DNA from 2 places in the Shewanella sp. NKUCC06_TVS genome. Region 1 is predicted to be linked to the other one. Evidence: predicted binding sites of a transcription regulator. Region 1 holds the regulator's gene; the other holds the start of a gene.
What was found. Region 1 encodes sigma-54, which starts transcription at its own class of promoters, with help from an activator protein. Its sites were predicted from a motif close to GTTGGCACGNNNNTNGNNT; they were not measured.
Positions count from the first base shown of each region.

Region 2: a site for sigma-54 is predicted at 1,702-1,720, ahead of KO531_RS08730 (flagellar hook-length control protein FliK). Genes of this name have one in related genera too.

Region 1 is NZ_JAHKQX010000004.1:77,263-80,690, reverse strand. Features, by position in the region: gene rapZ (RNase adapter RapZ) at 1-22, opposite strand, end outside; gene ptsN (PTS IIA-like nitrogen regulatory protein PtsN) at 19-462, opposite strand; gene hpf (ribosome hibernation promoting factor) at 465-752, opposite strand; gene KO531_RS05775 (RNA polymerase factor sigma-54) at 781-2,259, opposite strand; gene lptB (LPS export ABC transporter ATP-binding protein) at 2,367-3,098, opposite strand; gene lptA (lipopolysaccharide transport periplasmic protein LptA) at 3,095-3,428, opposite strand, start outside.
Region 2 is NZ_JAHKQX010000006.1:124,525-127,952, reverse strand. Features, by position in the region: gene fliI (flagellar protein export ATPase FliI) at 1-1,094, shown strand, start outside; gene fliJ (flagellar export protein FliJ) at 1,124-1,570, shown strand; gene KO531_RS08730 (flagellar hook-length control protein FliK) at 1,812-3,407, shown strand.

The DNA of each region.
Region 1 (3,428 bases):
CCGACACTATGACCAGTTTCATCCAGTGATTACCTGATAGAGTTCCGTTTCATCATGCGTCTTGCGTAATTGCTTTAATATTTGCTTGTCGCTCAGCTTTTCGGCCATGCAAGACAAGGTACTTAAGTGCTGCTGACATTGGTCTGCAGGCACCAGTAGTGCAAATAAAATATCAACAGGTTGCTTATCGATAGCATCAAATGCTATCGGCTCTTCACACTTAATTAGTATGGCAATGGGCTGATCTATATCGGCTAGTCGACCATGTGGAATGGCGATGCCGTTACCTATACCTGTGCTCCCCATCTTTTCGCGCGCCACTAGGCTTTCGAATATCTCTTGAGATGAGAGGGTCGGGTACTGGGCAGCGACTAAGTCGCTGATGAGTTCCAGTACCTTTTTCTTGCTGCCCGGAGTGGCGCAGGTAGTGCACTCCGGCCGCAGTATGGTACAAAGTTCCATTATTAGTGTTTTGTTAACTTCTCTTTGTGTTTAATAACCTGACGGTCAAGCTTGTCAATCAGGGCGTCTATAGCGGCATACATGTCAGCATGCTCTGAAGTCGCAAAAACTTCACCACCTATGAGGTTTATTCTCGCTTCGGCAATCTGCTGCATTTTCTCAACATTGAGCACAACGTGCACATTATTGATCTGTTCGAAATGGCGTTCAAGTTTTGAAAACTTTTCTTCTACATATGCACGTAACGATTCGGTAATTTCGATATGGTGCCCACTTAGGTTTATTTGCATAGAAACGTCCTCCGATATCCACTGTAGGTTATAAACTTTTACGCTGATTAGAAGGTGGAATAAGCATAGCCTCTCGGTACTTCGCAATGGTTCTGCGGGCTACGTTGATCCCTTGTTCTGCCAGAAGTTGAGCCATCTTACTATCGCTTAATGGTTTTTTCTGGTTTTCCGCTGCCACCAGTTTCTTTATAAAGGCTCTGATTGCTGTGGATGAGCACTCACCACCATCGTCAGTACCGACGTGGCTAGAGAAGAAGTATTTTAGTTCAAAAAGTCCCTTAGGGGTATGCATGTATTTTTGAGTTGTGACCCGTGAGATGGTGGACTCATGCATTTCTACCGCTTCGGCAATATCGTTAAGCACCATAGGCTTCATGGCTTCTTCACCGTACTCAAAGAAACCCTGCTGATATTGCACTATGCAATTAGCAACTTTAAGCAAAGTATCGTTACGGCTTTCTAAGCTCTTAATAAACCATTTAGCCTCTTGCAGATGGCCGCGAATAAATTGGCTATCGGCTTGGTTTTTGGTACTGCGTGCCATAGAAGCATAATGTTGATTTACATTGATTTTTGGCATGCAGTCAGGATTAAGCTCAACAACCCAGCGGCCATTTTTCTTCGACACAGACACATCTGGGATAACGTATTCGTCATTATTGGGCGTGATCAACAAACCTGGGCGAGGATTGAGGGTTTGGATAAGTGCTATACCATCCCTTAATTCATCTTCTTTTAATTTAGTTTTACGCATCAATAACCTAAAATCACGGGCGGCGATCAGATCTAAATGATCTTTGATCAGCATACGGGCGTTTTCTAGGTTGGGAGTATCAGCGGCGAAATGCGACAGTTGGATCAACAGGCATTCACTTAAATCGCGGGCGGCAACGCCTATGGGATCAAAATGCTGAATGCGCTTGAGTACGGCTTCGACTTCGTCAAGCTCAACTTCAGGATTGCCCATGGCTTCGAGAATTTCTTCAGTGCTTTGGGTGAGATAGCCCTGATCGTCGATGGCATCAATAATGGCGGTGGCAATGGCTAAATCGGTTTCAGAAAACGGCGTGAGGTTTTTTTGCCATTCTAAGTGTTCGTACAAACCTTCACTGGTCTCGCCTTGGAAGGGCATATCGTCTTCACGACTGCCGCCGGGGCCTGAGTTTGGGGAGGCGGTAAACACTTCATCCCATGTGGTGTCCATGGGGAGCTCATCGGGCATGGATTCTTTGGTTAGCGACTCTGCCGTGTCTATGGTGGAGCTGTCTTTTTCTGGTGGCAGAGTGCTAGATTCACTGAAGTCCGTATCGGATAGCGTTTGGTTTACAGGGGTTTTAGTGGCGTCGAATTGATCCTCTTCCAGCTCGAGAAGGGGATTAGAATCTAATGCTTGCTGGATCTCTTGCTGCAGTTCTAATGACGACAGTTGCAACAGACGTATGGCCTGTTGTAATTGTGGCGTCATGGTTAACTGTTGACCCAGTTTGAGCTGGAGTGACGCTTTCATGTTACCGCTGATCCCTACGTTATTATTGTTGGAGGAGGTCGCTTATTATCATTTTGAGTGAAGCCCAATGGCGGTATAAATTGTCTCCATAGGCTTCGCTCGAGTAACTATAGCCTGAATTGTTCACCTAAGTACACAGCCCTAACTTGCTGATTGTCTAAGATCTCTGCTGGAGTTCCTTCGGCAATCAGGTTTCCGTGACTCACAATATAAGCATGTTCACATACATCTAATGTCTCGCGGACATTATGGTCTGTGATCAGTACGCCAAGGCCGCGACTTTTGAGTTGTTCGATAATCTTCTTGATGTCGATAACCGAAATAGGATCGACGCCGGCAAACGGTTCATCGAGCAAAATGAACTTAGGATTAGCGGCTAAAGCCCGCGCAATTTCGACGCGACGACGTTCGCCACCCGACAATGACATGCCTTGGCTGTCACGGATGTGGGTGATATGAAACTCTTCGAGCAGATGTTCTAGTTCTTCTTCTCGTTCTTCGTTTTTAAGTTCTTTACGAGTTTGCAGTACGGCCATGATGTTGTCATGAACAGTTAGCTTACGAAAGATACTGGCTTCCTGCGGTAAGTAACCTATGCCTTTGCGGGCACGCAGATGCATAGGATCTGCGGTTAAATCATCATCGTCGATAAAGATATGTCCCTTATCGCTCTTCACTAGCCCGACAACCATGTAAAAAGTCGTGGTTTTACCTGCACCGTTTGGACCGAGTAGGCCAACGACTTGACCGGTTTTTACCGTCAGACTGACGTCTTTAACCACTTGGCGACTCTTGTAACTTTTCGCCAGATTTTGTGCTCTTAAGGTGATTTGGGTCATTTAGAGTCCTGCTTTTTTACAGGTTTATCCGCCGGAGCGTCTGATTTAGCATCATCTTGATAGTTTTCAGGCTGAATAATAGTGATCACGCGATCGTCACCACTGCCAGTACTCTCGGCCATCAATTTCTGTTGAATCATGTTATAGCGGATTAAATTGCCTGTAACTTGGCTACCTGCTTGATCTAATGACGCCATACCTTTCAGTGTTAAGGTGCGGCTTGCCATATCGTAACGAATTTCTTTCGCGCTTGCCGATGCTGGGCGACCATCGTCTAATATTTGGCTATACGTAGCAGGGTTGCCTGTGGCGACCAAAGTTTTGCTATTT
Region 2 (3,428 bases), on a different contig from region 1:
GTGTATTACCTGGTGCGCGGGTTGTGCCTTTGGGGGAACAAACTGGACTCAATGTTGGTTTATCCCTGCTAGGACGCGTACTCGATGGTAACGGCGTGCCTTTAGATGGTTTAGGCGCGTTGCAAACGGACCAACAAGCGCCAAGACATAGCGCTGCCATTAATCCTTTATCTCGCCGTGCTATTACTGAACCGCTGGACGTTGGCGTTCGCGCTATCAACGCTATGCTGACCGTGGGCAAAGGCCAACGTATGGGCTTGTTTGCGGGCTCAGGTGTCGGTAAGAGTGTGCTCTTAGGTATGATGACTCGCGGTACTACCGCCGACATTATTGTGGTTGGGCTAGTGGGTGAGCGTGGACGGGAAGTGAAAGAGTTTATTGAGGAAATTCTTGGTGAGAAAGGTCGAGCGCGTTCAGTCGTCGTTGCTGCGCCTGCGGATACATCGCCGCTGATGCGCCTTCGCGCCTGTGAAACCTCGACTCGTATTGCCGAATACTTCCGCGATTTAGGCTATAACGTTTTATTGCTTATGGACAGTTTAACGCGCTACGCCCAAGCGCAGCGTGAAATTGCTTTGGCTGTGGGTGAACCGCCTGCGACTAAAGGTTATCCGCCTTCTGTGTTTGCAAAATTGCCACGTTTAGTTGAGCGCGCCGGAAACGGTGGCCCTGGGCAAGGTTCAATTACGGCATTTTATACTGTGTTGACGGAAGGAGACGATCAACAGGATCCCATTGCCGATGCTTCGCGGGCGATCCTCGATGGTCACATTGTCTTGTCACGTTCGCTTGCGGATTCGGGGCACTATCCTGCAATTGATATTGAAGCTTCTATTAGCCGAGTCGCACCTATGGTGATCTCCAATGAACATTTGGAGGCGATGCGCCGCGTGAAACAAACCTATTCTTTGTATCAGCAAAATCGAGATTTGATTTCTATTGGGGCCTATGCCCAAGGAAGCGATCCTCGCATTGATAATGCGATACGACTGCAGCCAGCAATGAATGCTTTTTTGCGACAAACCATGCGTGATGCATTTAGCTTTGCCGATAGCCAAGTCATGCTTGGGCAACTTGCTGCACAGTGCAAATAATGGCGTCATCGAATTAATCGAGGTCTAGTATGGCTAACGCCGATCCCTTGTTGTTAGTGTTAAAGCTTGCCAATGATGCCGAAGAACAAGCGGCATTATTGTTAAAATCTGCGCAATTAGAGTGTCAAAAACGGTTGAATCAACTCAGTGCTCTGAATAACTATCGCTTAGAATACATGAAGCAAATGCAATCACAGCAAGGTCAAGCCATCAGTGCTAGTCACTATCACCAGTTTCACCGTTTTATTCGTCAGATCGATGACGCAATTATCCAGCAAAATCGCGTCGTAGCCGACGGTGAAAAGCAAAAAGAATATCGACAACAACATTGGTTGGAAAAGCAAAAAAAACGTAAGGCAGTAGAATTACTCTTAGCCAGTAAAGAGAAGAAGCGTCAAGTGGCTGAACAAAAAAGGGAGCAAAAAATGACCGATGAATTTGCTTCCCAGCAATTTTATCGCCGTCATCAACGTTAGTGAAATGATAGGCATCTTTACTGCTCGCTAGCCGGATAGGCTCTTTAGTTTTTTTGTATTGATGGCATAAGCATCAATTCGGCACCTCTCAGTGTTAATTCTTTTCGATATGCTGTCGTAAAATCTGATGTTTTGGCATCTTATTTGCTTTGATTTAGTCCATGACCCTGCAACCGCAGTGTTTAATTGACGTTTCTACCTAGCCATTTCTTTTTTTGTTGGGTGATGTTTGGGAGCACTTATGCAACAAATGACCAATATCCTGTTAAGTAAAACAGGCAACTCTGCGGCCAATTCCGCTAAGACATCTTCCCAAGAGTCTAATAATGAAGACTTTTCATCTACACTTGCGTCAGTCACTGCTAGCTCATTTTCTATTTCTGCGTCTAAAAAAACCATTGCTAACACTGATGATACTGTGCAGGTTACCTCTGCTGATAAAGTAAAAGATGACGATATATCAACTGATGACGCCGACGTAAATCTCATTTTTGCCCAAATTAGCATGGCAAATGATATGAAGAAAACGGCATCAGATGGAGATAGTTTGCCGCTAGCATTTTTAAATGCTGAAGAAGATATAACTGGTGAAGAAAATATTGATACTTCATCAGCTTTATTAACCGGCTCAGCATTGGCATCTACTGTTTCTGTTGAGATTGAACTGGCATCAGATATAGATGCCGATGAAGCGGGTTTTTCTGCTGAATTACAAAAGTTAGTTTCTACTAGCCCAGATATGGCAGCAATTTTAATCGCAGATGATGTGAAACCATCATCTTTGACTGATAAGTCACTCGTACAAATTCTCCCCATAGACCCAAATATACTTGAAGTGTCAGCGGATAGTGATGTTGTGATTGATCCAAATTTGACCGATGACGCTTCAGAATTACCTTTAGAAGACACTGAGCTTGTCTCTGCCACTGAAGTAGGGGTGAGTATAGATGAGTCTTTAGTTGAGAATGAGGTCACACTTAATGCTGTGATTAATCAAGCGGGCTTAGCGAATAGTGCAACGATAAAGTCGGTAACCAACACTGCGGCAAAAGCAACGACTAGTAGCTCTACAGTGAATAGTCTCAATACGGCTAATATCGCGACCTCGGGAAATACTTTCGACCTGAATACCTTAGGCTCTTCAACTTCATCTGAACCATTAGATACAACATCTGTAACAGAAAGTGATCTTGATGGGAGTCCCAATTCCGATTTGGCTGCTAACCTATTACTGAAAGATGCTAAATTAACGGTTGCGATGGATATTCCCAGAGACGAAAGTTTTATGGATGATAGTAATACTTTCTCAGAACTTAAGTCGACATCATCCATACAGACACTCTCGATGTCACAATTAAATCGCCAAGAAACCATGCAAGTTCAGCTGTCATTGCGTCAAGGAGTAGAACAGCAAAACCAAATGCAGGAGATGATCCAACGATTTTCACCTGTAATGAAGCAGCAATTGATTACTATGGTGAGTCAAGGCATCCAACATGCGGAAATCCGGCTCGATCCCCCTGAGCTTGGGCATATGTTGGTAAAGATCCAAGTGCATGGCGACCAAACCCAAGTACAGTTCCATGTTACTCAGCCGCAAACGCGTGATCTGGTTGAACAAGCTATGCCAAGATTACGTGAGTTATTGCAAGAGCAAGGGATGCAGTTGGCTGACAGCCATGTTTCTCAAGGCGATCAAGGTGAGCGTCGTGAAGGTAGTTTCGGTGATGGCGGCAGTTCAAATGCGGCTGATATGGATGAAATCTCGGCAGAAGAGTTACATTTAGGTTTAAATCAAGCGATTAGTGTAACTTCAGGTATAGATTATTACGCTTAAGCAGGTAACCTATAGCAATGA